DNA from 3 places in the Kitasatospora sp. NPDC001540 genome. Region 2 is predicted to be linked to each of the others. Evidence: riboswitches for the same ligand, from Rfam matches in the RefSeq annotation. Region 2 holds a riboswitch; each other region holds the start of a gene.
What was found. Region 2 has a riboswitch for cyclic di-AMP ahead of ACFY00_RS27450 (transglycosylase family protein). Riboswitches for the same ligand answer to the same signal wherever they lie in the genome.
Positions count from the first base shown of each region.

Region 1: another riboswitch for cyclic di-AMP. It lies ahead of ACFY00_RS35020 (peptidoglycan DD-metalloendopeptidase family protein); the one in region 2 lies ahead of ACFY00_RS27450 (transglycosylase family protein).
Region 3: another riboswitch for cyclic di-AMP. It lies ahead of ACFY00_RS20720 (transglycosylase family protein); the one in region 2 lies ahead of ACFY00_RS27450 (transglycosylase family protein).

Region 1 is NZ_JBIAVO010000049.1:43,995-53,431, forward strand. It holds gene ACFY00_RS34990 (amino acid permease) at 1-859, opposite strand, end outside; gene ACFY00_RS34995 (biotin transporter BioY) at 1,137-1,733, shown strand; gene ACFY00_RS35000 (ribose-5-phosphate isomerase) at 1,805-2,290, shown strand; gene ACFY00_RS35005 (GNAT family N-acetyltransferase) at 2,336-2,764, opposite strand; gene ACFY00_RS35010 (PP2C family protein-serine/threonine phosphatase) at 2,925-4,136, shown strand; gene ACFY00_RS35015 (hypothetical protein) at 4,546-4,740, shown strand; cyclic di-AMP (ydaO/yuaA leader) riboswitch at 5,143-5,262, shown strand; gene ACFY00_RS35020 (peptidoglycan DD-metalloendopeptidase family protein) at 5,268-6,287, shown strand; tRNA gene ACFY00_RS35025 (tRNA-Gly) at 6,431-6,504, opposite strand; tRNA gene ACFY00_RS35030 (tRNA-Pro) at 6,656-6,729, shown strand; gene tig (trigger factor) at 6,941-8,341, shown strand; gene ACFY00_RS35040 (ATP-dependent Clp protease proteolytic subunit) at 8,588-9,217, shown strand; gene ACFY00_RS35045 (ATP-dependent Clp protease proteolytic subunit) at 9,262-9,437, shown strand, end outside.
Region 2 is NZ_JBIAVO010000028.1:1,098-10,534, reverse strand. It holds gene ACFY00_RS27480 (SpoIIE family protein phosphatase) at 1-632, opposite strand, end outside; gene ACFY00_RS27475 (Imm21 family immunity protein) at 795-1,391, opposite strand; gene ACFY00_RS27470 (IS110 family transposase) at 1,482-2,720, opposite strand; gene ACFY00_RS27465 (pseudouridine synthase) at 3,244-4,191, shown strand; gene ACFY00_RS27460 (diiron oxygenase) at 4,337-5,236, shown strand; gene ACFY00_RS27455 (CapA family protein) at 5,378-6,550, shown strand; gene ACFY00_RS27450 (transglycosylase family protein) at 6,588-7,844, opposite strand; cyclic di-AMP (ydaO/yuaA leader) riboswitch at 7,848-8,011, opposite strand; gene ACFY00_RS27445 (MFS transporter) at 8,466-9,437, shown strand, end outside.
Region 3 is NZ_JBIAVO010000017.1:36,276-45,712, reverse strand. It holds gene ACFY00_RS20755 (cation:proton antiporter) at 1-1,005, opposite strand, end outside; gene ACFY00_RS20750 (DNA-binding protein) at 1,191-1,646, shown strand; gene ACFY00_RS20745 (NAD(P)/FAD-dependent oxidoreductase) at 1,855-3,222, opposite strand; gene ACFY00_RS20740 (exopolyphosphatase) at 3,691-4,626, opposite strand; gene ACFY00_RS20735 (DUF501 domain-containing protein) at 4,623-5,294, opposite strand; gene ACFY00_RS20730 (septum formation initiator family protein) at 5,338-5,775, opposite strand; gene eno (phosphopyruvate hydratase) at 5,903-7,189, opposite strand; gene ACFY00_RS20720 (transglycosylase family protein) at 7,513-8,217, opposite strand; cyclic di-AMP (ydaO/yuaA leader) riboswitch at 8,221-8,419, opposite strand; gene ACFY00_RS20715 (cytochrome P450) at 8,652-9,437, opposite strand, start outside.

The sequences.
Region 1 (9,437 bases), on a different contig from region 2:
CGACGTACGGGCCGGGCTTGACCACCGCCGGGTCGTCCCACGGGACGAGGGTGACGATCACCGCCATCGAGCCGACGTAGAACAGCGCGATCCGCCACATCGCGGTGCGCACCGCGACCGCCACGCTGCGCCGCGGGTCCGCCGACTCGGCGGCGGCGATGGTGACGGTCTCCAGGCCGCCGTACGCGAAGACCGAGGCGAGCAGACCGGTGATCAGGCCGCCGGCCCCGTTCGGGAGGAAGCCGCCGTGGCCGGTCAGGTTGCTCAGCCCCGGGGCCGGGGCGTCGGGCAGCAGGCCGCAGATCGCCAGCACGCCGATCACCAGGAAGGCGCTGATGGCCAGCACCTTGACCGCGGCGAACCAGAACTCGAACTCGCCGAAGTTGCGGACGGCGGCCAGGTTGGTCAGGCAGAAGAAGGCCATGAAGACCGCGACCCAGGCCCAGGACGGCACGCCGGGCAGCCAGCCGGAGACGATGCCCGCCGCGCCGATCGCCTCCACCGCGACGCCCACGCACAGCAGCACCCAGAACAGCCAGCCGACGGTGAACCCGGCCCACGGGGCGATCTCCCGCTCGGCGTGCACCGAGAAGGAGCCGGAGGCGGGACGGGCCGCGGACATCTCGCCGAGCATCCGCATCACCAGCATCACCAGCAGCCCGGAGGCGGCGAAGGCCAGCACCACGGCCGGCCCGGCCGCGGCGATCCCGGCGCCCGAGCCGACGAACAGCCCGGCGCCGATCACGCCGCCGAGCGCGATCATCGACAGGTGGCGCTGCTTGAGCCCGTGGGACAGGCCCGCGTCCTCGGCGGCCGGCTCCCGGGCGGGGGCGGTCTCGGGAGTGGGGGTGCGGGTCATGCGACGATTCCAGACTGTTCGACGGAGTTGGCCGTGTTCACGGGGGTCTGTCCACTATTCGACAAGGGATGTGGACATCCCAGGCGGTACCGCCATCCGGACGGAAGACTGACACAGGGTGACCGTTCGGACGCGTGGAGCGAGGGTGAGGGCCCGGTCACAGGCCGGATCCGACAAGCCGGAGCGGTCGGCTTTTGTCACGGCCGACGCGGCGCGAAGCACCTGACAGCGCGTAGGTTCGCAGGTGATCACCCGCACCGGAGCCCAGGGAGCAGCCATGGCCATCGCCGCGCCGACACCGTCCACCGCCGTCCTCGCCGACCTGCTGCCGCAGGCCTCCACCCGGCTCGGTGCCCGCGCCCGCGACCTGGCGCTGGTGACCGGCGGCGCCGCGCTGACCGGCCTGGCCGCCCAGCTCTCGGTGCCCGTCCCCGGCTCGCCGGTGCCGGTCACCGGGCAGACCTTCGCCGCGCTGCTGGTCGGCACCGCGCTCGGCGCCCGCCGCGGCGCCGCCGCCCTCGGCCTCTACCTGGCGGCGGGCATGGCGGGCCTGCCCTGGTTCGCCCAGGGCACCTCGGGCGCCGGCCTGGCCACCCTCGGCTACGTGATCGGCTTCGTGGTCGCCGCCGCGCTGACCGGCGCGCTGGCCCGCCGCGGCGCCGACCGCAGCCCGCTGCGCACCGCGGGCGCGATGGCGCTGGGCAGCCTGGCCATCTACGCCGTCGGCGTCCCCTACCTGGCCTTCGCCCTGGACGTCCCGCTGGCGAAGGCCGCCCACCTCGGCCTGTACCCGTACCTGGTCGGCGACGTGCTCAAGATGGTGCTCGCGATGGGCGCCCTGCCGCTCACCTGGAAGCTGCTCGGCCGCCGCTGACGCAGCGTCACCGCCGCCGGGTCCGCGCCCCCGTCGGGGAGCGGACCCGGCGGCATGTCACACTCGTGGGCATGCGCGTCTACCTGGGCTCCGACCACGCCGGATACGAACTGAAGAACCACCTCGTCGAGTGGCTGAAGGGGGCCGGTCACGAACCGGTCGACTGCGGCCCGCACGTCTACGACGCCGAGGACGACTACCCGCCGTTCTGCCTCCGGGCGGCCGAGCGCACCGCCGCCGACCCCGAGTCGCTGGGCGTGGTGATCGGCGGCTCCGGCAACGGCGAGGCGATCGCCGCCAACAAGGTCAAGGGCGTCCGGGCCGCCCTCGCCTGGAGCGAGCAGACCGCCGCCCTCGGCCGCGAGCACAACAACGCCAACGTGATCTCGATCGGCGGCCGGATGCACTCCGTCGAGGAGTCCACCAAGTTCGTCGAGATCTTCCTCAACACCCCGTACAGCGGCGAGCCGCGGCACACCCGCCGGATCGAGATGCTCTCCGACTACGAGACCACCGGCGAGCTCCCGCCGATTCCGGCCCACCACCCGCAGGGCTGAGCCGACGGGGGACGCCCGCCCGGGCGTCCCCCGCGCAGCCGTCCCTCAGATGCCGTGCGGCCGCCAGGGCTCGAGACCCGAGCGGAACGCCGCCGAGGCCGGCTCCAGCGCCCCCGGCCGCAGCTCCCGCGCCAGGCCCGCCGCGGCCAGCGCCGCCGGCGAACCGCCGCCCAGGTACACCGAGCCCAACTCGCGCACGTCCAGCGCCAGTTCGGCCGCTCCGTCGGTCCGCACGCAGGAGGCCGGGCCGCGCGGCGCCACCAGCCGGAAGTCGAACGACGTCGTCCCGCCCACGACCCGCCCGTCCGCGCAGGCCACCAGCGTGCGCTCCGCGTCGATCAGCCGCCGCCACAACTCCCGGGCCCCGGGCGCCTCCTCGTCACCGCCGAAGGCCACCTCCACGTTCCGGTGCCAGGTCTCCCACTCCTCGGCGCGCAGCGGACGTACGGTCAACTCGGGGTGTCGAATCGCCACGAACCCCCCCTACCAGCCGTCTCCGGCCCCGACGAGCGAATAACCGGACGCCGCCGTCCGGGCCCGGGCGGCCGAAACCCGCCGGGCGTGGCACTCCCGCTGCACCCGGTGCCACCCACCCCGTCGACGCGGGCACCGGCGGTGGATAAGGTCGGTCCCCATGGCCGGCAGCGCGCGTCCCAGTGCGACGGGCCGGGACGGCCGACCGTCCCGCGAACCCGTGACGGCCCGGCTGCGCGCGGCGCTGTACCGGGCCCGGCGCAGGCTGCGCCGCACCGGCGTCGACTACTTCCGCGGCGACGGCGCCGACTGGTGGGCCTTCGCCGCGCTCGCCCTGGCCGTCCCGCTGCTGGTGCTGCTCAACGTCCTCGTCCCCGACTGGGCCCCGCCCACCGCCCTGGTCCTGCCGATCCTGGCGGGCGCGCTGCTGCTGCGCCCCGGCACCCTGGTGCTGCTGTACGCCGTCGCGGCGGGCGGCCTGGTCACCGAGTCCGTGGTGCACACCGGGGAGCGGGTGGCCAGCCAGCGCCCCGAGGCGTACACCCACGGCGTCACCCCCGGCGCCGCCCTGGTGGTCGGCGCGGTCGGCGTCGCCGGGCTGCTGGTCGCCCAGTTCCGCCGCCGGATCGGCGTCCCCTGGCGCGGCGGCTCCACCATGCTGTTCGACCTGCGCGAGCGGATCCGGGTGCAGGGCCGCGTCCCGCGGCTGCCCGACGGCTGGCACACCGACACCGCGCTGCGCCCGGCCGGTGGTCAGTCCTTCTCCGGCGACTTCATGGTCGCCGCCCGCACCGGCCCCGGCGGCCGGGTGCTGGAGGTCGTCCTCGCCGACGTCTCCGGCAAGGGCATGGACGCGGGCAGCCGCGCCCTGCTGCTCTCCGGCGCCTTCGGCGGACTGCTCGGCTCGCTGCCCGCCCACGACTTCCTCCCCGCCGCCAACGGCTACCTGCTGCGCCAGGACTGGGCCGAGGGCTTCGCCACCGCCGTCCACCTCGTCCTCGACCTGGACACCGGCGAGTACGAACTCCTCTCCGCCGGGCACCTGCCCGGCATGCACCGGCTCGCCGGGGCCGGGTACTGGGAGGTCAAGGAGGCCGAGGGCCCGCTGCTCGGCGTCTACGACGGCGCCAAGTTCGAAGGCGTGCGCGGTACGTTGGGCCCCGGCGACGTGCTGATGCTGTGCACCGACGGCATGGTGGAGATCCCCGGCCGGGACCTGGGCGAGGGCATGGACCGGCTGATGGGCGAGGCCGACCGGCTGGTCGCCACCACCCCGGTGGCCGGGCGCTCCGGGGCCGCGGTCCGGCTGATCGACAGCGTGGCCAAGCACGTCAACGACGACCGCGCCGTGCTGCTGGTCTGGCGCCGCTGACCCCCGTCGACCGCCGCCGACCGCACAGCCCGGCGCGGAGGAACGGTGTGCACGAGGTGCCCACGGAGTGTCAAACCCGGACGTTGATCTTCGGCCAATTCCCCTGGCATACCCGGCCCGTGGCCGGGTAACCGGTCTGCCTGCCGCTTTGCCGCCGCCACCGCGGCGGACCGCCTCCCGCCGACGGGCCGTCAGAACCCGTCCGCTATCGTCACGGTCGGCGAAAATCAGCCCTGCCGCGCGGGTTGGGGCCCCGGGGGACGGGGCAAGTCCTTTACGCACTCCGCACGAGCGACCACACTGAGTCCGGATGGAGTGGTGGGGACACGGGGGGCACGGGCCGGTTTCCGCCCGGAGCCGTCGCCGGTTCCGACCCGAATCCCCGCCACGAATCGAGGAAGTGAGTCCGGTGGCCTTCTCCGTCTCCGCCCTGGTCCTGTTCGGCATCATCGTTGCGATCTTCATCCGCAACAAGCAACTGAAGCCCGGCCACGCCGTCATCGCGGCCCTGTTCGGCTTCATGCTCAACCAGTCGAACATGGCCGCCCCGATCAGCCAGTTCCTGGAGTCCGTCTCCAAGGCCATCTCCGGCATCGCGGGCTGACCGGCCCGACCCCGGAGAACGCCCTCCGGAGGACGGAAGTCCCCCTCCGGCCGACCGGAAGTCCCATACGCGGGTGACCAGGGTCACCCGAACCGTCACGCCAGGTCAGCGCCCGGGCGCGCACGGTGGCCGAAGTCGCCCACCGTACGCCGTTCGTGGGCGCACCGTCATGATCCCGTACGCACTGCGCAGCCCGGTGGCGGCACAGCGTGACCTGGCGGACCGTCAGCCCCCTCCCGATCCCGGGGACGGGGCCTTTCGGCGCTTGCCAGCTCCGCGAGCCGTGGGTTTTGCTTCCTCCGCAACCCGGACATCGGCCGGGTGGGCCACCGAGCGGAACGCCTAGTCCTGCCGCCGTCCGGTGCCGACCAGACACCACGCCACGGCAGGAGCGGGGGAACCACAGGTAGTACGCCGGATCCGGAACGCACGGGACCGGCTCGGGGTGAAGCCGCGGAGAACGCGGCCGGGCAACTCTCGCCCGAACCCGACAGCTCACCTCGTAGGCGTCGGAGAGGAACAGCTTCATGTCCGCTCAGGGCAAGCACCGCAAGCCGCGCCTGGCCACCGTCGCCCGCATCGCCATCGCCGCCGGAGTCGTCGGCGCCGCGGTCGGCCTCCCGGTCAGCGCCGCCTCCGCGCACGGCACCGCCGACCACCAGGACGGCGGCCGCCAGTGGGCCAACGTCTCGGTCGACGCCACCCCGGTCGCCGACACCACCGCCACCACCGCCGGGCAGGCCGCCCCGGCCGCCGCGCAGACCTACAAGGTCGCGTCCGGCGACACCCTCTCCAAGATCGCCACCGCGAAGAACGTGGACGGCGGCTGGGAGAAGCTCTACCAGGACAACCGCTCGGTCATCGGCGGCAACCCGAACCTGATCTACCCGGGCCAGCAGCTGACCGTCAACGGCGTGGCCGCCGCGACGACCCCGTCCTCCTCGGACGCCGCGGCCACCACCGCGGCCCCGAAGACCTCGACCAAGTCGAGCGGCACCACCACCGCGAAGACCCGGACGCAGGCCCAGACGCAGACGCAGAAGTCGACCACCTCGTCGTCCTCCTCGTCCTCGTCCGCCGCGAAGTCGTCGACCGCCACCACCGCCACCACCTCGGGCAGCAGCTCCGCCGCGAGCTCCTCCTCCGGCTACGTCGCCCCCGCGCCGGGCAGCGTCACCACCGGTTACAAGGTGGCCGGCTCCAACTGGTCCAGCGGCTACCACACCGGCATCGACTTCCCGGTCGCCACCGGCACCAGCCTCAAGGCCGTCGCCAACGGCACCGTGGTCTCGGCCGGCAACGGCGGCGCCTACGGCAACCAGGTCGTCATCAAGCTCGCCGACGGCAAGTACGCCCAGTACGCGCACCTGTCCTCGATCTCCGTCTCGGCCGGCCAGTCCGTGACCGCCGGCCAGCAGATCGGCCTCTCCGGTGCCACCGGCAACGTGACCGGCCCGCACCTGCACTTCGAGATCCGCACCACCCCGGACTACGGCTCCGACATCGACCCCGTCGCCTACCTGGCGGCCCACGGCGTCAACGTCTGACCCCCGGCACCACCCGAAGGCCCCGCGATCCGCTGCGCGGGGCCTTCGGGCTTTCCGGGGACGCGCGGGGAACGGCGGGGGAGCCGCGCCCGCGGCCCGGGAACGGCGAAGGCCCCGACCGCACTGCGGTCGGGGCCTTCTCGTGGAGCGGGTGACGAGAATCGAACTCGCGTGACCAGTTTGGAAGACTGGGGCTCTACCATTGAGCTACACCCGCAACGCAACGTCCGCCGCCACCCTGCGGGCGGTGCGGACGGGCCCAGCGTACCTGGTCGGGTCGGTGGATTGCACACTCCTTCCGCCGTTGTCGCTCGCCGATATCGCCCCGGCCGGGGGCGGGTCGACGTGTACTCTTCTGCTCGGCAGCACGGGGTGTGGCGCAGGTTGGTAGCGCGTCCGCTTTGGGAGCGGAAGGCCGTCGGTTCGAATCCGGTCACCCCGACCGTGTGCGGCAGGGTCTCGTCAGCGGGCGGGGCCCTGTTGTCGTTGCGGCGGGGCCGGAGCGGCAGTCGCTCCCCGTCCTCCGTCCACCCAGGTGCCGGGCACAGTCGCTTTCGTGGTACCGGTAGGATGGATCGCTGGCGGTAGTACGGACAGCAATGCAGCCCCAACCGCCTATCGCCCTGACCGCAAGCCCCCTAGGAGACCCAACCGTGAAGAGCGCCGTCGAGACTCTGAACCCCACTCGGGTTCGACTCACCGTCGAGGTGCCCTTCGAGGAGCTCAAGCCCAGCCTCGACGCGGCGTACAAGAAGATCAACCAGCAGGTCACCGTTCCGGGCTTCCGCAAGGGCAAGATCCCGAACAAGGTGATCGACCAGCGCTTCGGTCGTGGCGCGGTGCTGGAGGAGGCCGTCAACGACGCGCTTCCGCGCTTCTACACGCAGGCCGTCGACGAGGGCCAGATCGACGTTCTGGGCCAGCCCGACATCACCGAGATCGAGGGTGTCGAGAACCTGGCCGACGGCGGGGACCTCAAGTTCACCGCCGAGGTCGACGTGCGCCCCGAGGTCACCCTGCCCGAGTTCTCCGAGATCGAGGTCGTGGTCGACCCGATCGAGGTCAGCGACGAGGACGTCGAGAAGTCCCTGGAGCAGCTGCGCGAGCGCTTCGCCTCCGTCAAGGACGTCGAGCGCGCCGCCGCCGAGGGCGACATCGTCGTGATCGACCTGGAGGCCAAGGTCGACGGTGAGGTGCCGGAGGACGGCACCGCCACCGGCGTGAGCTACGAGATCGGCTCCGGCCGCCTGCTGGACGGCATCGACGAGGCCGTCATCGGCCTGTCGGCCGGCGAGTCCAAGACCTTCACCACCACCCTCAAGGGCGGCACCCAGGTCGGCAAGGACTCCGAGGTCACCGTCACCGTGACCACCGTCCAGGAGAAGGAACTCCCCGAGCTGGACGACGAGTTCGCGCAGCTGGCGAGCGAGTTCGACACCCTGGAGGAGCTCCGCGCCGATTCCGTCAAGCGCCTGGAGCGCATGAAGGAGTTCGACCAGGCCACCCAGGCCCAGGAGAAGGTCCTCGACGAGCTGCTCGCGCGCGTCGAGATGGAGTACCCGGCGAAGCTGCTCGCGGACGAGATCGGCACCCGCAAGCACAACCTGGAGCACCACCAGCTGGAGCCGATGGGCCTGACCCTCGACACCTACCTCGCCTCCCAGGACAAGTCCCGCGAGGACTACGAGAAGGAGACCGAGGAGCAGGCGAAGAAGGGCATCAAGACCCAGTTCGTGCTGGACCAGATCGTCAAGAACGAGGAGCTGGGCGTCAACCAGGAGGAGCTCACCGAGCACCTCATCCGTCGCGCCGCCGGCTCCGGCCTGACCCCGGACCAGTTCGCCCAGCAGGTCGTCCAGGGCGGCCAGGTGCAGCTCCTGGTCGGCGAGGTCGCCCGCGGCAAGGCGCTGGCCCTGGTGGTCGAGGCCGCCAAGGTCACCGACACCAACGGCGAGACCGTCTCCTTCGAGGACGACGAGGAGGAGACCACCGAGGCCGCCGAGTCCACCGAGGCCGCCGCGGAGGAGACCTCCGAGGAGTCCGCCGAGGCCTGAGCCTCATGACCGCCGGTCCACCGGCGGGCCACCGACTCCGGGAACGGGCCCGGACACCGCACGGTGTCCGGGCCCGTTCGGCTTGTCCCGGCACCGGCGGTGCGCGCCCGTGCCGCTCACCCTGCGCTCACAGCGAACAGTTCTGCGTGGGGGATTCAGCGACGGGGCCTGCGCGTTAGGGTCGTTGAACAGCGACACACACAGATCGACTGAGCAGGTGGCTAAGTGACGTTCCCGCAGATGCAGATGCCTGGCCTGATGGCACCGCACGCCGCCGGCGGCGACGTGGGTGGCGGCCTGGGCGACCAGGTCTACAACCGGCTGCTCAACGAGCGCATCATCTTCCTCGGCCAGCAGGTCGACGACGACATCGCCAACAAGATCACCGCCCAGCTGCTGCTGCTCGCGGCGGACCCGGACAAGGACATCTACCTCTACATCAACTCCCCGGGTGGATCCATCTCGGCCGGCATGGCGATCTACGACACCATGCAGTACATCAAGAACGACGTGGTGACCATCGCGATGGGCATGGCGGCGTCGATGGGCCAGTTCCTGCTGACCGCGGGCGCCAAGGGCAAGCGCTTCTCGCTGCCGAACGCCAACATCCTGATGCACCAGCCCTCCGCTGGCCTCGGCGGCTCCGCCACCGACATCCGGATCCAGGCCGAGCAGCTGCTGCGCACCAAGAAGCGGATGTCGGAGCTCATCGCCTTCCACAGCGGCCAGTCCTTCGACCAGATCACCGCGGACTCCGACCGCGACCGCTGGTTCACCCCGGAGGAGGCCAAGGCGTACGGCCTGATCGACGAGATCATGCACAGCGCCGCGGACGTCCCGGGCGGCGGCGGCACCGGCGCCGGCCTGGCCGGCTGACCGGCAACGCATTCCTGACCGCACGCTTCGGAGGACCAGAAACCATGAACATCCCCAGCCTGTCGGGCGCCAAGGCCCGCCTGGAGGACATGCGAGCCGAGGGCCGCTACATCGTCCCGCGCTTCGTCGAGCGCACCTCGCAGGGCATCCGCGAGTACGACCCGTACGCCAAGCTGTTCGAGGAGCGCATCATCTTCCTCGGCTCGCAGGTGGACGACGT
Region 2 (9,437 bases):
TCGGCCATCACGCGGCGCATGGTGGCCTCGGCCGTCCGGCCGTCGATCCCCGGCAGCAGCTCGGTCAGCCGCCGTCCCAGGTGCTGCGCCACCGGCAGCCCGTTGATCCGGGCCAGCGCCTCGTTCAGCCGGACGAAGCGCAGGTCGGTGTCGAGCACGCCCATGCCGACCGGCGACTGCGTGAAGAACCCGTTCAGCAGCGCCAGGTCCGCCGCCAGCCGTTGCACCTCGCTGACGTCGGACGCCACCGCCAGCACCATCGGCGAGCCGCTGCGGTCCAGCACCGGGTACGTCCGGAAGTCGAGCTGCACCAGGTGCCCGTCCCGGTGCCGCACCGGGTAGACCCCGGCCCAGGGGCGGCCGCTCAGGATCCGGGCGAACAGCTCCAGCGCCTCCGGGCGCCGCTCCGGGCCGACCAGGATGTCCGCCGCGCGCGTGCCCACCGCCAGGTCCGTCGGGAAGCCGAGCAGGGCCTCCGCGTCCGGGCTCCAGTGCAGGATCCGGCCGTCCGCCGCGATCAGCGCCGTGGCCACCGGGATCGCGAGCAGACCGTCCGGTACCGACGCGCCACCTGCCGCGAGCGGGGAGGTGGTGCGGGTCCGGGGTGCTGTGCGCTGTCTGTCGGTGTCCATCTGGCCACCTGCCGTTCCGGAGGGTGGTCACCGCCCTGCCATCGTCGCACGGCGGGCCGCCCGCGCCCAGACGGGTGACCTGCCGCTAGACACCTCACGGCGCCAAGGAGTCAAGACTGGGCGCGGGTGGAACTCGCTGTTCGAATGCCCAAGGCACGGTTGCTAACGAGTGGGTTCGGCTTCTGGATGGAGCTGAACCACACCGACCCAGGCGCCCTCGCTGGCCCGCTGGTGGAACGCGCGGACTCTCCAGCGCCCTGCAGGGACGGGGACCGGGGCTTCGTCCGGCAATCCTCTGCCGTTCGGGTAGGGCACTCCGAGGTCCTTGCCAGCCTCGGCCGAGTCCATGAGGACTGCGGGGCCGTCGGTCTCCCAGACGCCGCACTCCTCCCACTGCGTCGCCGGGTCGCTCAGTACGATCTCGGCGGCTGCCAGCAGCTCGGTATCGGAGTCGGCCGCGAGCCATCGCATGAAGGCCCGGTGTTCGGGCAGGTAGCAGGTGCTGTCGGGCGTATCGCCCAGCACGAGAGCGGTCGCGGAGTCGGTTCCGCGCAGGCTGATCACCCCGGCGTAGTCCGCGACCGCGCAGGCCCGATCGTAGTCGTCCTGCTGGTCGGTGTTGCCGAGGATCATGCCGTCCTCGGTGCAGCCACCCCAATTGTGCAGTGCGGACACCGGGACGACGATCAGTGGGCCGCCCATAGACCCGACCCAGGTCAGTTCGAGTCTCAGACGGGCAGGGTTCGGGGTATCGCTCATGCCCGCAGTGTGCCGCTGGCCTGTGACAGACAGGGAGGCGGGGGTCGTTCACTCCTCAGGGCGAGGTGGGGTGTCGGTTCACCCAATCGTCTACGCCGCTGCCGCAGCGGGCTCCTGCGCGGTAGGGAAGGCGATGAGCTCGTCGAACAACTTGCGGTTTTTGAGGCAGTGGTAGAGCTGGCCGAGCATGCGGTTGAACAGGTTTCGCTGGGCGGCCGCGTGCCAGTCACCGGCGTCGTCCCGGCGGTGGCGGTAGTGGGCTTTGGCGCCGGGTGAGGCGGTAATCGCGGAGAAGGCCCATAGGTAGCCGGCGTGGTTGAGTCGGTCGTTCTTCACCCATCTGCGGGTGATGCTGGACTTCTTGCCAGAGGCCCGGGTGATGGGGGACGCGCCAGCGTATGCCTTGAGACCGCGGGCGTCGGCGAAGCGTGCGCGGTCGTCGCCGATCTCGGCGAGAACCCGGGCGCCGAGCTGGGTGCCCAGGCCTGGGAAGCTGAGGATGATCTCGGCGTCCGGGTGTTGAGGGAAGGCATCCTCCACCGCATGGGCGAGATCGTCGGCCGCCGTGCAGGCGGCCGTGAGCTGGCCGAGGAGGGCGAGCATCTGCTGGCCGAGCGCCTCTTCGACCGGAGCGGCTTGGTGGGCCCAGTCGGCGCGGAACACCTCGCGTAGCCGTTCCGTTTCCGCCTCGATACCGCGTTTGCGGCCGACCCGCTTGAGGGCCGCAGTGATCTGGGGGCGGGTCAGGCGGGCGGCCTGGGTCGGGGTGGGAGCGAGCCTGAGCAACTCGCGGGCCTCCGGGCGGCACAGGCCGTTGTCCCACTTGGCGAAGGCGTCCAGGGCAGCGGGGTAGTACTCCCGCAGCAGCGAGCGTAGCTGGTTCGCCATCTGCTGCCGGTTCCAGACTGCGTCCTGCTGGGCCCGGGCGAGAACGGCGATCGCGCGGGCCAGGTCACTGTCGTTGGGCAGGGGCCGGTGGGCGTGCATGTCAGTGCGCAGGATGTTCGCCAGTACAAGGGCGTCACCGGGATCAGATTTCTTGCGGGAGACGGCGTGCCGGTCGCGATAGCGGGCGGCAGCCATCGGGTTGATCGCGAACACCTGCCGTCGGCCAGTCCGAAGGACAGCGACCAGCAGGCCGCGAGACGTCTCGATCGCAACCGGGATCGGGCACTCTTTGGTGTCGCCGTACTCGGCAAGCAGGCCCAGGAGGATCTCGTAGCCGGCCAAGTCGTCGGTGATGTGCCGTTTGGCCAGCAACTGGCCAGTGTCGTCGACCAGGGCGACGTCGTGCGTTTTCTCAGCCCAGTCAATGCCGCAATAGATCAACTCTAACTCCCCGGGACGCGGTGTCTGCGCTGGTTACGAGCGCATGCGGGGCCACGCAGCGACCTAATTCCAGGACTCGACCGTCTGGTCGGTCCGCCACCTCACTAGCCGTTCGTGGCACCAGCGCGCCGCGCGGGCCTCGGTCTGTTGCGAGCGCTTGAGCAGCTCGGGTAGATCGAGAGGTCACCGTGCGGCGGGCTCGCACCACCAACACCAACGAGTGATCAAGTACGAGGTGTTGACGGTGGTGGTCACGCAGACGCCGGACACCGCCGCTCTGGGGCAAGGCCGCGAAGCCAGGTGCTATCTAGGCGTCCATCCGATGTCCACACGACCACCACTGCAACGAGCGCCGGGGCCGTGTGCCGCTCTAGCGGGAGACCTCAACGGTCCGGGTGGACCCAGGCATCACGCCCCAACGTTCGAGCGGACTGGTGGCAACCCCGGGTTCCCGCCATCCGCTAAGAAGGAATTAGGGTGGACCGGATGGACACCCGTCGGACGAACCCCCCGGTGGCGCGCGGTGGTGCGTAGGAAACCCGCCCCCGTCAGCCCGCTGCCGCAACGCGACGGCATCGACCCCGTACACGTCAGACTGCCGCTGGAGGGCGCCTGGCCGACGGTGCGCGCCTACCTGGAGGAGCGCTACGGCGCCGCCGCCGGGGACGGGCGGATCGCCGCGATGCTCGCGGCCGGCGAGTTCGTCGCCGCCGACGGCCCGGTCGCCGCCGACGCGCCCTACGAGCCCGGCGGCCACGTCTGGTTCCACCGCGAACCCGGACCGCCCGAGCCCGTGGTGCCCTTCCCGGTCGAGGTCCTGCACCGCGACGAGCGCATCGTGGTCGCCGACAAGCCGCACTTCCTCGCCACCACCCCGCGCGGCAGCCACGCCACCGAGACCGCCCTCGCCCGGCTGCGCCGCGACCTCGGCCTGCCCCGGCTCAGCCCCGCCCACCGCCTGGACCGGCTCACCGCGGGCGTGGTGCTGTTCGTCGCCGACCCCGCGCTCCGCGGCGCCTACCAGGGCCTGTTCGAGCGCCGCGAGGCCGTCAAGGAGTACGAGGCGATCGCCCGGTACGAGGAGGGCGCGGCGGCCCGGCTGCCCGCCGTGGTGCGCAGCCGGATCCGCAAGGACCGCGGCCGGCTCGACGCGTACGAGGAGTCCGGCGAGCCCAACGCGGAGAGCCGGATCGAACTGGCCGAGGCCCGCGACGGCCTGGGCCGCTACCGCCTCGCCCCGCGCACCGGGCGCACCCACCAGCTGCGGGTGCACATGAACGGGCTGGGCCTGCCGATCCTGGGCGACCCGCTCTACCCCGAGGTGCTGGGCGAGGGCGACCCCGAGGACTACCGGCGCCCGCTGCAACTGCTGGCGCGCTCGCTGGAGTTCACCGACCCGGTGGACGGACGGCGGCGGCGCTTCACCAGCGGCCGGGTGCTGGCGGCCTGGCAGGACCCGGCGGGCTGGTAGGGCCGGGGAGCACGGGGCAGGCGGACCGTCAGGCGCCGGTCGGGGCCGCTTCGCGCGTGCTGTATTGACGGAAAGTCTAATAACTTCTACCTTCACGGCAGGGCCACCACTCCACCCTCTCCGCCCCCACCGCGAAGGAGCCGGCATGTCGCCCCACCCTGCCCGCACCGCCCCCGACCGGGAGCGCACCGCCGAACGCCTGCTCGCCTCCTCCGCGAAGCTCTCGTTCAACCCCCTCACGGACGTCGACTGGGACGCCGACCCCGTCCCCGGCGCCTACTACTGCCCGCCCCGCCACCTCTCCCTCTACGGCACCGACCTCTGGGAGCGGATGAGCGAGGAGCAGCGGATCGAACTCTCCAAGCACGAGGTCGCCTCCATCGCCAGCGTCGGCATCTGGTTCGAGGAGATCCTCATGCAGATGCTGCTGCGCCACGCCTTCGACCGGGACCCGACCAGCAACCACGTCCAGTACGCGCTCACCGAGATCGCCGACGAGTGCCGGCACTCGATCATGTTCGCCCGCATGATCGCCAAGATGGGCGTCCCCGCGTACGGCGCCGGGTTCGTCGCCCACAACCTCGGCCGGCTGTTCAAGGCGATCTCCACCCACAGCCAGACCTTCGGCGGCACCATGTACGTCGAGGAGATCCTGGACGCCTTCCAGCGCGAGGTGATGAACGACGAGACCCTCCAGCCGCTCACCCGCCAGGTCTCCCGGATCCACGTCATCGAGGAGGCCCGGCACATCAGTTACGCCCGCGAGGAGCTCGTCCGCAAGCGCCTCGGCCCGGTACGTCGCCGGTACGAGCAGCTGTTCATCGGACTGATCGTCTACTACGCCACCACCGCGCTGATCCACCCCCGGCTCTACGCCGCCGTCGGCATCGACCCCAAGGTCGGCAAGGCCGCGGCCCGCGCCAACCCGCGCTGGCGGGCCACCAAGGTCGAGATGGCGCAGAAGGTCGTCTCCGTGCTCGACCGGGCCGGGCTGGTCGGCCGGACCAACCGCTGGCTGCTGCGCGCCGCCGGAGTGGTGGCCTGAGCGGGCGCCCCCGGGGTGCCGCGGGGGCGGAGCCGTCCGGTCCGGTTCCCGGATCGTGATCATTCGGTGTCGGTGTGGGCTTCCGGTGTTCGAACGACGCGGATAAAGTGCGTCGTCACCGAACCACCGGGGGGTCCGTTCATGCACCGCGCCACGGCCGGCACAGCCGCTGCCGCCGCCACCGTCCTGCTGCTCAGCACCGTCGCCGGATGCGGCGGACCGGAGCCCTCCGCGGACCGGGCCGCCAGCGGCGCGGCCACCGCCGCCCCGGCCTCCGGCACACCCGAACCCACGGGCGCCGCGACCGCCGCGCCCACCGGACCGGCCCCCGGGGCGTCGGAGGGCGGCGCTCCGGCGGGCACCGGTACGGGCGGCAGCATCACGGTGGCGTTCGCCGGAGACGTCCACTTCGAGGGGCGCACCGCCTCCCGGCTCGGCGCCGCCAAGGCCGACACCGCCCTCGGCCCGATCTCCGGCACGCTGTCCGCCGCCGACCTCGCGGTGCTCAACCTGGAGACCGCGATCACCGGCCGGGGCAAGGCCGAGCCCAAGACCTACACCTTCCGCACGACGCCCAAGGCGCTCGACGCGCTCAAGGACGCGGGCGTCGACGTGGTCTCCCAGGCCAACAACCACGCCGTCGACTTCGGCCCCGACGGCCTTGCCGACACCCTCGCCGCCAAGGCCGCCTCCCCGATACCGGTGATCGGCATCGGCAAGGACGCCGAGGAGGCGTACGCCCCGTACGTCACCACCGTGCGCGGCGTGAAGGTCGCCGTCCTGGCGGCCAGCCAGGTCAACGAGATCACCAACCAGAAGTGGCGGGCCGGCGCCCACAAGCCCGGCATCGCCTCCGCCCTCGACGAGAACGCGCTGCTGCGCGCCGTCGCCGCGGCGAAGGCGCAGGCGCCCGTGGTCCTGGTCTACCTGCACTGGGGCGACGAGGGCGTGGCCTGCCCGACCCGCGCGCAGACCGGCCTCGCCAAGGAGCTCGCCGACGCCGGAGCGACCGCCGTGGTCGGCACCCACGCCCACACCATGCTCGGCGCGGGCATGCTCGGGAAGACCTACGTGTCGTACGGCTTCGGCAACTTCCTCTGGTACGGCACCTCGAACTACACCGCCTCCGACGAGACCGGCGTCACCACGCTCACCGTCACCGCGGACGGCCGCGTCACCGGCGAGGACTTCACCCCCGCCCACATCGACGGCCGCGGCGTGCCCGTCCCGCAGACCGGCAGCGCCGCGAAGGCCGCCCAGCAGCGCCGCGACGGCCTGCGCGGCTGCACCGGGCTGGCCGCCGTCCCGAAGTGACGGCGGCTCAGCCGGGCGCGCACCGGCGGAGCGGGGGTCAGCCCAGGTCCAGCACCTGACCGGGGCGGATCAGGTCCGGGTTCTCGCCGACCACCTGCTGGTTCGACTTGTAGAGCTCGGACCAGCCGCCGCCCACGGCGTGCTCGCGGGCGATCGCGGCCAGCGTGTCACCGGGGTTGACGGTGTACGCCTGCGCGGACGGGGCGGCGGTTGCGGCCGGTGCCGGGGCTGCTGGGGCGGCCGGGGTCGGGGTCGCGGGGGCTGCCGAGGCCGCCGAGGTCGCCGGAGCGGTGGACGCGCCCGCGGTGGGGGGCGCCGTGGTGCCGCTGGGGGTGGCCTCGGGGGTGGTGCCGGTGCCGGTGCCGGGGTCGGCCGACGGACTGGGGGAGGGGATGACCGGGAGGGTGGGGATCAGACCGCTTCCGTTCCCGTTCCCGTTTCCGGGGTTGCTCCCGTCTCCGTTGCCGTTCCCGTTGTTCCCGTTCGAGGTGCCGTCGCCGCTGCCATTGGCGTTGCCGCCGTCGGCGGGGGTGCTCGGGCTGGGCGTGGCGCTCGGGTCGGCGGGCAGCAGCGGGACGCCGGGGGCGGTCGGCGGGAGGGTCGGCGTGGCCTGGGCGTCCGGGGCGGGGGTGCTCGGCTGCGGCTGGGGGTGGGGGTGGGCCAGCTGCATGTAGCGCTCGTACAGGCTCTGGTGGCTGGTCCAGAACCAGGCACCGTTCTTCTCGTACCAGTACACGTGGGAGACCGGGTCGTAGCCGGGCAGGCCGGAGAAGACCGGTGCGGCGTTCCCGGCCGGGACGGTGCTGCCGTCCGGGGCGGCGTTGACCGCTGCGACGCCGCGGGCGCCGCGCAGCGAACCCGTCTCGTCCGCGGAGTCGTTGTCGTCGACGACGCCCGGTGCGGTGGCGGTGTTCAGGCCCGCGTCGTCCGCGCAGGCGGACCAGGGCGAGGGGCCCTCGGTGGCCAGGATGCGCTCGGCCACGGCGATCTGCTGGCTGCGGGTGGCCCCGTTCGGCAGCGGGGCGTACTGGGTGCCGCCGTAGTCGGTCCAGCGCTGGGCGTTGATCTGCAGGCCGCCGTAGAGGCCGTTGCCCGGGTTGGAGGCCCAGTTCCCTCCGCTCTCGCAGTCGGCGACCCGGTCCCAGACCGCGCTGGGAGCGGCGTGTGCGCCGGTCGCGGCGAGCAGCGGCAGGGCGATGCCGACGCCGGCCACGCCGGCCGCCGCGATCGCGCGCTCGGCGGCCTTCTCCGCCGGGCCCTGCCGGCGGTGACGTCCCGAACCCGTGAAGAGCATGCAGGATCCTCTCCGCACGCCTGCGAGGTGAGCTGTCGGGTTCGGACCGGGAGGAGGCCCGGCCGCCACGCCCCGGTCACCCGGCGCGGACGGCTTCACCCCTAGCCGTGGGGAACGGCAACAATCGTGGTTCCCCCGCCCCCGTCCAAGGGTGGTGGTGGTCGACCCGACAGCGCGGCGGACGGGGTTCGGCGTATTCGCGCGCGGGGCCCGGCGGTGCGGGCTGGGAGGAGCCTATTCACTCGAACGTGGCAATCACAAGCGCGTCGCGCCAGGATCACGTCCTCGTCACGCCGGTTGCCGCCTGGTGCGTGGGCGACCTGTTGACGGCGCTTCGGGCGGAGGTGGACGTCCGTCAGACGGAGGGAGGGGTCGGCGGATCGGCTGGAGAAGTCTGGCCGATCGGTGGGATTGGGAGGGAGGGCAAGAGGGAAGGCCCGCGCCCGGGTTCGGCCGTGAGGTGGGAGGTCGGAGTCAAGTCCCCTTCTGCTGACGGGAGTTCGACGGAAAAGGGGCATTGGTGGCGTTGCGGATAAATCACGCGACAGGGGGCCGGGGGCCTTCCTACGATCGCCCTGCTCGCTGCGTCAGCCGAGTCGCCGGGTTCGTCGAGGAGGTCCCGTGGGTGTCGTGATTCCTGAAGTGCTCCGTGTCGAGCGCCAGTTCGCCCGGCTGTTCGTCGGCCAGGCGCTGTCGGTCCTGGGCGACCGGGTGTCGTTCGTGGCGCTGCCCTTCGCGGTGCTGTCGATCGGGGGCTCGGCGGCCGACGTCGGGCTGGTCACGGCCGCCGGGCTGCTCCCGCTGCTGGTGTTCACGCTGGCCGGGGGAGTCTGGGCGGACAGACTGCCGAGACAGCGGATCATGCTGGCCTCCGACCTGGTGCGGTGCGCCGTGCAGGCGGCCGTCGCGGTGCTGCTGTTCACCGGTACCGCCCGGGTCGGGGTGCTGGCGTTGCTGATGGCGCTGTTCGGTGTCGCCGACGCCTTCTTCCTGCCCGCCTCCACCGGGCTGCTGCCCCTGCTCGTCCCCGCCGACCGACTGCGCGAGGCGAACGCACTGCGCGGGTTCGTGCAGTCGAGCAGCCTGGTGGTCGGGCCCGCGCTGGCCGGCCTGCTGATCGCCGCGGTCGGCCCGGGCGGGGCACTGGCGATGGACGCCGCGAGTTTCGCGGTCAGTGCGGCCGTGTTGGCTCGGCTGGGCGCGGTCGGCGGCCCGGCGGTCAGTGGCCCGGCGGCCGACGTGGTGGACGGCGCCGGTGGCGGGGCGGAGCGAGGTGCGCGGCTCGGGTTCCTGGCCGAGCTCCGGGTCGGCTGGCAGCAGGTGCGCAGCCGGACGTGGGTCTGGGCGGGGATGCTGGCGCTGGCGGTCTACCACGTGGTGGTGCTGCCCTCGGTGTTCGTGCTCGGGCCGGTGCTGGCGGAGCGCGAATGGGGCGGGGCCGGTGCGTGGACCGTGGTGGTCATCGCGTTCGGCCTCGGCTCGATCGTGGGAGACGTGTGCGCCTACCGCCTGAAACCGGCCCGCCCGATGGCGGTCGCGGCCGTGGCGCTGGCGGTCGCCTCCTGCCAGGCGCTGATCATCGGGTCCGGCGCG
Region 3 (9,437 bases), on a different contig from region 2:
GGGCAGCACCTTGGCCGCGGTCGAGGCGGCGAGCAGCGTCCCGGCCAGGGCGAGGAAGCCGGGGTCGGCCAGTTCGGCGCCGAGGTCGACCTGCTGGCCGGCGCCGAGGAAGAAGCAGGGCAACAGCAGGGTGGCCAGGGTGCCGAGCCCGGCGGCGGTGGTGGCGGGCAGTTCGCCGTGCGGGCCGTCGGCGGGCGGCCAGAGCAGGCCGAGCACCAGGCCGCCGAACAGCGTGTGCAGGCCGAGCGCGGAGGAGAGCGCGGCGGCCAGGCAGACCGCGCCGAGCAGCGGGGCGGCGCCGGGACGGGGGCCGGGCGGGGTGCGGTCGGCGGCGCGGGCGCGGCGGCGGGCGAGCAGGGCGGCGACCGCGACCCCGGCCAGGGCGAGGGCCAGGTGGCTGGCCGGCAGGGCGCCGGCCAGCCAGAGGGCGAGGGCGAGCAGCGCCCAGCAGACGCCGTCGCCGACGGCCGCGGCGGCCAGGGCGAGTCGGCCCTCCGGGGTGCCGTCCAGGCCGCGGTCGTGCAGCAGCCGGGCCAGCACGGGCACGGCGGTGACGCCGAGCGCGGCGGCCAGGAAGACCGCGAAGGAGCCGGGCGAGCCGTGCGGTCCGACCCCGCCCGAGCGGACCAGCCAGGGGGCGAGCGCCAGCCCGGTGGCGGCCGGCACCGCCACCGACACCGCGGCCAGCGGCAGCGGCGAGCGGCCCCCGGCGCCCCGGCGGGTCCGGGCCTCCGCCGCGAGGTGCGCGCCGATCTCGAAGGCGTAGAGGGAGAGGGCGAGTTGGGACAGGCCGCCGAGGACGGTCAGCGGCACGCCGGTGAACAGCTGCCGGTGCAGGTCGGGCAGGACGCGTCCGAGCAGGGACGGTCCGAGCGCGATCCCGAGCACGATCTCGCCGATCACCGCCGGTTGGCCGAACCGCCGGGCGAGCCGGGCGGCGCCGGGTCCGAGGGCCAGGACGGCGGCGAAGGCGAGGAGGAACCGGGTGGTGGGATCCGAGGACATCTGCAACCCCCAATATTTACTTAAGAATTGACAGCCAGAAATCTAGGTCGTCACATCCGGACCGTCGACGGAACGTCACCGGCCGGGGCGCACTGTGGGAAGTCGCGCGGAGCACTCCCGCACTTGAACGGAATGTTCACAACGGATCCTTGACCACACTGCGTTCGTCGGCGCATCCTGGGACCATGGCCGACACCACCCCCCAGCCGCACTCCCCCGCCGCCGACCCGTTCGCCCCGCCCGACCCCGCCGCCGCCCGCACCCAGCGGGTGTACGCCTCGCTGTTCCGGATCGCCGAGCGGCACGCCGCCACCGACGGGCAGCGGCAGCGGCAGACCAACCCCGCGATGCTCGCCCCGCACGAGGCGGTGCGGCTGGTCGCGTTCCTGCTCAGCGGGGCGGCCCTGGCCGAGGAGGGCGAGCCGGAGGTCGACCGGGCCGACGTGCTGGCCGCGCTGACCCTGCTGCCGCTGGTGCGGGCCGAACTCGACGAGCTGGAGGCCGGGTTGCTCACCATGGCCCGCGGGCGCGGGATGACCTGGCAGGAGATCGCCTTCGGGCTGGGCCTGGGCACGCCGCAGGCCGCCCGCCAGCGGCACGAGCGGCTGACCGACCGCACCGCCCCCGCCGAGCCCTCCTGACGCCCCGCCAGGACGGCGACCGGCCCCGGAACGTCCGAAGGCCCCCACCCGGTGGAGGGTGGGGGCCTTCGTCAACTGCCTGCTGTACTCCGCCCGGTGGCGGGGCCGGCTGAGCACCACGGAGGTCGTGGTCCGGCGGCGCTGCCGGGCGGAGGGCCTCCGACTCGTACCCGACCTGTGTCGGGTCTGGTCGCTCTTCGCTCGTGACTTACTTGCTCGCGGCGAGTTCCTTCTCCGGCGCGGCCGCGGCGGCCGGCTTCGGCGCGGGGGCGGTCGCCTCCTGGAAGGCGTCGAAGGGCTTCTCCATCTCGGAGAGGCCGACCGTCTCGCGCTTGAGGAACATCGCCAGGGTCCAGTCGGTGAAGACCCGGATCTTGCGGTTCATGGTCGGGACCATCGCGCCGTGGTAGCCGCGGTGGAACCACCAGGCCAGGCGGCCCTTGAGCTTGATCTTGCCGAACAGGATCGCCACGCCCTTGTGCAGGCCGAGGCCGGCCACCGCGCCGAGGTTCTTGTGCTTGTACTCGGCCTGCGGGAAGCCGCGCATGCCCGCGATGACGTTGTCACCGAGGACGGCGGCCTGGCGGACGGCGTGCTGCGCGTTCGGCGGGCACCAGGCGCCCTCACCGGCAGCCAGGTCGGGCACCTGGGCGTTGTCGCCCGCGGCCCACACGTAGTCGAAGCCCTGCACCTGGAGGGTCGCCGCGGTGTCCACGTGGCCGCGCGGGCCGAGCGGGAGGCCGAAGCGGTTGACCACCGGGTTGGGCTTGACGCCCGCGGTCCACACGATGGTGGAGGCGTCGAACTCCATGCCGTTCTTCAGCACCACGTGCTGGTCGACGCAGGACTCCATCGAGGTCTCGATGTAGACCTCGATGTCGCGCTCCTCCAGGCGGCCCTTGGTCCACAGACCGAGGTCCGGGCCCATCTCGGGGAGGATGCGGTTGGCCGCCTCGACCACCACGAAGCGCATGTCGGAACGGCTGACGGTCTTGTAGATCTTGGCGGCGTCGCGCGCCATGTCCTCGATCTCGGCGACGGTCTCGATGCCGGCGAAGCCACCGCCGATGACCACGAAGGTCAGGGCCTTGCGCCGGACGTCCTCGTCCGTGGTGGACTCGGCCTTGTCGAGCTGCGCCATGACGTGGTTGCGGAGGCTGATCGCCTCCTCGACCGTCTTCATGCCGATGCCGTGCTCCGCCAGACCCGGGATCGGGAAGGTGCGGGACACCGAGCCGGTCGCGACGACCAGGTACTCGAAGGGCAGTTCGTAGGAGTCGCCCGCCGCGGGCTGGATGGTGGCGACCTTGCGGGCGTGGTCCACCTCGGTCACGTGACCGGTGAGCACCTCCGCCTTCTTGAGGGCGCTGCGCAGCGGCGCGACGAGGTTGCGAGGGGCGACGTTGCCGCCGGCCGCCTCGGGGAGGAAGGGCAGGTACGTCATGTACGACCGCGGGTCGACGACCGTGACGGTCGCTTCGCCGTAACGCATCTTCTTGAGGATGCGCATCGCGGCATACAGGCCGACGTAACCACCGCCGACAATGAGGATGCGAGGACGCTCCGTGGTGCTCATATCCGAAAGTATCCACCCCCGCCTGACGGGCCATTCGTGAGGCCCGTCACAAGCTCCTGGACACCGGGTGCTACACTGCGCGCCCGCACTTCCGCCCCGGAGGGGTCTCCCCACCCCCGTCGGCCGACCTCGGTGAGCGGTCCGGGCCGCAGTGCCGCGCTGAGCAGCAACGATCCCGGCCCCGCACCGGTTCCCGAGCGGGGTTTCGATTTCTCCGGGATGAACACCAGGTTGCCTGCGATCCCACGAGCGACCCGCCGACAGCGCCTTCGGTCCACATTTCGGTCGCCGCAGTGGCTCCGAGTGGGTCGAAAGGCTGGATTGCCATGTGAAGAAATTCACGAAGCTTCTCGCCGCGACACGCCGGAAGGCCCCCGGAACGGCCCGCGGGGGTCTCCCGCGCGCCCTCCGGGGGCCTTCCGACACCTTCCCGGGGGCCCTTCGACGGCCTCCCGGCGGCCCGGTGGATCAGGCGATCGACCAGGCGATCCCGTCCAGGATGTCGTGCTCGGAGACCAGCAGTTCGGCGGCCCCGGTGCGCTCCATGACCTCCAGCAGGACGAGCGCCCCCGCGGCGATCACGTCCACCCGGCCGGGGTGCATGACCGGGACGGCGGCCCGCTCGGCGTGCGAGGAGTGCAGCAGCCAACGGGCGACCTCCCGCACCCGCTCGACGCCGACCACCGCGTGGTGGATCCGCTCGGAGTCGTACCCGGGCAGCTCCAGGGCGATCCCGGCGACGGTGGTGACCGTCCCGGCCAGGCCGACCAGGGTCGCGCCGGAGTCCAGCGGGACGACCCCGGCGACGGTGTCCAGCGCGGCCCGGATGTCGGCCCGCGCGGCCTCGATCTGCGCCTCGGTGGGCTGTCCGCCCGCGAAGTGACGCTCCGTCATCCGCACGCAGCCGATGTCCATCGAGTACGCGGCCCGCACCTCCTGCTCGCCGAGCACGAACTCGGTGGAGCCCCCGCCCAGGTCGAACACCAGGTACGGCGGCCGGTGCGGGCCGCCGAGCAGCTCGCGGGTGGCGCCGGTGAAGGACAGCCGGGCCTCCTCCTCGCCGCTGACCACGCTCGGCGTGACGCCCAGGATCTCCTCGACCCCGGCGGTGAACTCGGCGGCGTTCTCGGCGTCCCGGGAGGCGGAGGTGGCGACCATCCGGATCCGGTCCGGGGTGACCCCGTGCGCGGCGATGACCTCCGCGTACTCGCGGCAGGCCGCGAAGGTGCGGGCCAGCGCCTCGGGGTGCAGCCGCCCGGTGCGGTCGACGTCCTGGCCGAGCCGGACGATCAGCATCCGCCGGTCCAGGTCCGTGATCCCGCCGGTGGCCGGGTCGAGGTCGGCGATCAGCAGGCGGATCGAGTTGGTGCCGCAGTCGATCGCGGCGACCCGGGTGCTGCTCACGACTCGTCCTCCGCCCCGTCGGCCCCGGCGGCCGCCTTGCGGGCGGCCCGCTCGGCGCTCAGCGCCTCCTTGGCGGCGATCACCGCGTCGTGGTCCTGCCCCGCGGCCTTGGCCCGGTTGCGGGCGACCCGCTCACCGGCCGCGTCGACCTCGGCCTCGCTGACGCACGGGCCCTTGGCCCACCACTGCTCCAGCATCCCGATCGCCTCGTCGCCGAGCGGGTTGACGCCCTCCCCGGCGGCCAGCGAGTGCCCGACCAGCACGTGCAGGCACTTGACCCGGTCGGGCATCCCGCCCGCGCTGGGGAAGCCCTCCAGCACCTCGATGGCGTCCCGGCGGGCGATGTAGTCCTCGTGCGCCCTCCGGTACGCGGCGGCGAGCTCCGGGTCCTCGGCGAGCCGGGCGGTCTGCTCCTTCATCACGCCGTCCGCCTCCAGCGTCCCGATCAGCGAGGCGGCCCGGGGGCAGGTCAGGTAGTAGAGCGTCGGGAACGGCGTGCCGTCGGGCAGCCGGGGCGCGGTCTCCACCACGTCCGGGTTGCCGCACGGGCAGCGGTGGGCGACGCCGCGCAGCCCGCGCGGGACGCGGCCGAGCTGGGCGGCGATGGCGGCGACGTCGCGCTCGGACACCTCGGGGGCGTCGGACGCGGGAGGGTTCTGGTTGCTCATCGGGAGTCTGTTCGTCTGAGGGGGCGGGGGTCGTTGGGGCTGCTCAGCGGGCCGGTCGCGGGGCGGGCAGGGCGGCGTCGGCGGCGTCCACCGAGTCCCAGAGGGTGGCGTACCAGGGCTTGACCGCCTTCGGGCGGCCGGCCGCGGCGTCGGTCGAGGGCTTCGCGCCGGGCGAGGGCTGCGGGGAGACCGAGACGAACGGGGTCTCGCCGGGCAGCGCGTAGTGCAGCCGCTCCCGGGCCTGGGCCTTGACGTACTCCGGGTCCTGCCAGCGGGCCTTCTCCCGGCGCAGCTCGTCGACCTGCTGGCGGGCGTGCTCGGCCTTGGCCCGCTGGGCGGCGATCTCGCCGCGCTGGGCGATGTACTGCCGGGCCGGGTAGGCGAGTATCGCCACCAGCGAGCACAGCACGAGCACCAGCACGGTGGCCCGGCTGGTGAAGCGCGGTCGCGCCGCCAACCCGGGAATCCTCCACTTGGCCATCTGCTCGCCCCTCCTGCGCATGCCGGTGCCCCGGCCCCACCCTACGCGGTGGGAGCCGGGGCACCGGTCACATCAAGGGGTTGTTCAGCCCTTGCTGTGCTTACTTGTCCGCAGAGCGCTGTGCTCGTCAGTTCGCAGAGCGAAACCGCGGGAACGCCGAACGGCCCGCGTACTCGGCGGCGTCGTCGAGGATCTCCTCGATGCGCAGCAGCTGGTTGTACTTGGCGACGCGCTCGGAGCGGGCCGGGGCGCCGGTCTTGATCTGGCCGCAGTTGGTGGCGACGGCGAGGTCGGCGATGGTGACGTCCTCGGTCTCGCCGGAGCGGTGCGACATCATGCAGCGGTAGCCGTTGCGCTGGGCCAGCTCGACGGCGTCCAGGGTCTCGGTGAGCGAGCCGATCTGGTTGACCTTCACCAGCAGCGCGTTGGCGGTGCCGGTCTCGATGCCCTTGCGCAGGCGCTCCGGGTTGGTGACGAACAGGTCGTCGCCGACCAGCTGGACCTTGTCGCCGATCGCGTCGGTGATGGCCTTCCAGCCGTCCCAGTCCGACTCGTCCAGCGGGTCCTCGATGGAGACCAGCGGGTAGTCGGCGACCAGCTCGGCGTAGTACGCGATCAGGTCGGCGGAGGAGAGCGCCTTGCCCTCGAACTGGTAGGCGCCGTCCTCGAAGAACTCGGAGGCGGCGACGTCCAGGGCCAGGGCGACGTCCTTGCCCGGGGTGTAGCCGGCCTTCTTGATCGCCTCGGTGATGAGGTCGAGGGCCTCGCGGTTGGAGTCCAGGTTCGGGGCGAAGCCGCCCTCGTCGCCCAGGCCGGTGGAGAGCCCGCGCTCCTTCAGCACGCCCTTGAGGGTGTGGTAGACCTCGACGCCCCAGCGGACGGCCTCGGAGAAGGACTCCGCGCCGATCGGGGCGATCATGAACTCCTGGATGTCGACGTTGGAGTCCGCGTGCGAGCCGCCGTTGAGGATGTTCATCATCGGGACGGGCAGCACGTGGGCGTTCGGGCCGCCCAGGTAGCGGAACAGCGGCAGGTCGCTGGCCTCGGAGGCGGCGTGCGCCACGGCGAGGGAGACGCCCAGGATGGCGTTGGCGCCGAGCGAGGACTTGTCCGGGGTGGCGTCCAGGTCGAGCATGGCCTGGTCGATGAGGCGCTGCTCGGTGGCGTCGTAGCCGACCAGCTCGGGGCCGATCTGCTCGATCACGGCGAGGACGGCCTTCTCGACGCCCTTGCCGAAGTAGCGGTTCTTGTCGCCGTCACGGAGCTCCAGGGCCTCGAAGGCACCGGTGGAGGCACCCGACGGGACAGCCGCGCGACCGGTGCTGCCGTCGTCGAGACCGACCTCGACCTCGACCGTGGGGTTGCCGCGGGAGTCGAGGATCTCACGGGCTACGACGACATCAATGGACGGCACGAGGCATCTCCTAGCGGAAGCGGATGTGTGGTCGTTACGACCAGAGCCTAGCCGCACACCGCGCCGCGGCCACGCTCGGCCGGGCCCCGTCTCACGGTGTGGCCGGGCTACTCATCGGTAGTTCACCTGATTGACGGCCGGTCCGCCGCCCCCGGCAGCGCGAACTGCCCGGTGCGCACCGGGAGCGGACGGAACGTCAGGGGACGCGGCCCTCGTCAGGGCGGCGGCGGGGCCTCGTCAGGCCGCCCGCCCCTCGCGTCCCGGATGCCGGGACCGGTTCCGGACCGGCTCGGGACCCGGGCTCGGACCGGGCCCGGACCGGCTCAGAGGGCGAGCACCTGGCCGGGCACGATCAGGTCGGGGTCGGCACCGATCAGCTCGTGGTTGGCCTGGTAGATCCGCTCCCAGCCGCCGGACACGTTCTGCGCGGCGGCGATGCCGGAGAGCGTGTCGCCGTCCTGGACGGTGTAACCGCCGGCGGCCGTGTTCTGCGGGGCGGCCTGGGGCTCGGCGGCCTGCGGCTCGGCGGGAGTGGCGGGGGCAGCGGGCTTCGCGGGCTTCTTCGACTGCGAGCCCTTCGGCTGCCGGGGGGCGGTCGGGCGCTCCTGGGAGCGCGAGGCGGCGTCCTCGGAGGTGTCGGCAGGCGCGCCGCCCTTGACGAGCCCGGCCCGCTTGGAGCAGACCGGCCAGGCGCCGGGGCCCTGGGAGGCGAGCACCCGCTCGGCCACCGCGATCTGCTGGGCGCGGCTGGCCTGGTCGGCGCGGGCCGCGTACTGGCCGCCGCCGAAGGCGCGCCAGGTGGAGGAGGTGAACTGCAGGCCGCCGTAGAAACCGTTCCCGGTGTTGATGCTCCAGTCGCCGCCGCTCTCGCACTGGGCCACGCGGTCCCAGGTGTCGACGGGTGCGGCTACCGCTCCGGTGGCGGCGAGCAGTGGCAGGGCCAGGCCGACCGAGGCCACGCCGGCGGCGGCGATGACCTTCTCGGCCTTGGTACTACGGCGGTGGCGGGCGGTGTTGGCGAACAGCACGGGACGTCCTCTCCGCACGCCTGCGAGGTGAGCTGTCGGGTTCGGACCGGGAGGTTGGCCCGGCCGCCGGTCGCTCCGGACGCGGTTGCGCCCGCCGCTCGGCGGCCTCACCCCAAGCCGTTGGGACTACGGCGTTCACACTGGTTCCCCCGCTCCTGTCCGGTACCTGGTAGGTGGCCCGAGGACGCGGCGGACAGGACTCGGCGTGCCGCGATCGGGGCCCGCAGCTGCGGGCATGTCGGAGAGTAGGCAAAGCTGACGAGCAATCACAAGCTCATATCACCATGATCACGCCGAAATTACGGATCCTCGAATCTCGTACACGAACGATCCAGGTATGTCCGGATTCGTTCCGAACCGGCGTGCGACGCGCGCCCCCGCCCCGGCGCGTCGTCGGCCCGGTCGGACGGCGTGTCGCGGGTGCCGAAACGGCGTCAGCGGGGCGTGAAGGAGACCGGGAGGTCGCGCAGACCGCGCATGATCAGTCCGCCCCGCCAGCGCAGGTCCGCCGGATCGGCGGCCAACCGGACGTCCGGAAGCCTGGTCAGTAGGCTGCCGATCGCGCGCTGCCCCTCAAGCCGGGCCAGCGGGGCGCCGATGCAGTAGTGGATGCCGTGACCGAAACCCAGGTGCGGGTTGTCCGAGCGGGCCAGGTCGAGGGTGTTCTCGGCGGAGAACCGGGCCGGGTCGCGGTCCGCCGCGGCCAGCACCACCAGCACCGGGTCGCCGACCGGGATGTCCACCCCGCCGATGGCCAGCGGCGCGGTGGCGAACCGCCAGGTGGCCAGCTCCACCGGGCCGTCGTAGCGCAGGAGTTCCTCGACGCCGGTCTCCAGCAGGCCCGACTCGCCGCGGTCCAGCGACTGCTGGAGCAGGGTGCGCTGGTCCGGGTTGCGCAGCAGCGCGTACATGCCGTTGCCGATGAGGTTGATGGTGGTCTCGAAGCCGGCGAAGAGCAGGATGAAGGCCATCGCCGCGGCCTCGTTCTCGGTCAGGTGCTCGCCGTGGTCACCGGCCCGGATCAGGCCGGAGATCAGGTCGTCGCCCAGGTCGGCCCGCTTGCGGTGGATCAGGTCGGCCAGGTAGCCGCGGATCTGCTTGACCGCGCGGCCGACCCCTCCCCTCTTACCGCCGGTGTGGCGGATCATCATGCCCGCCCAGTCGCGCAGGTCGTCCTGGTCCTCGGCGGGGACGCCGAGCAGGTCGCAGATCGCGTAGAT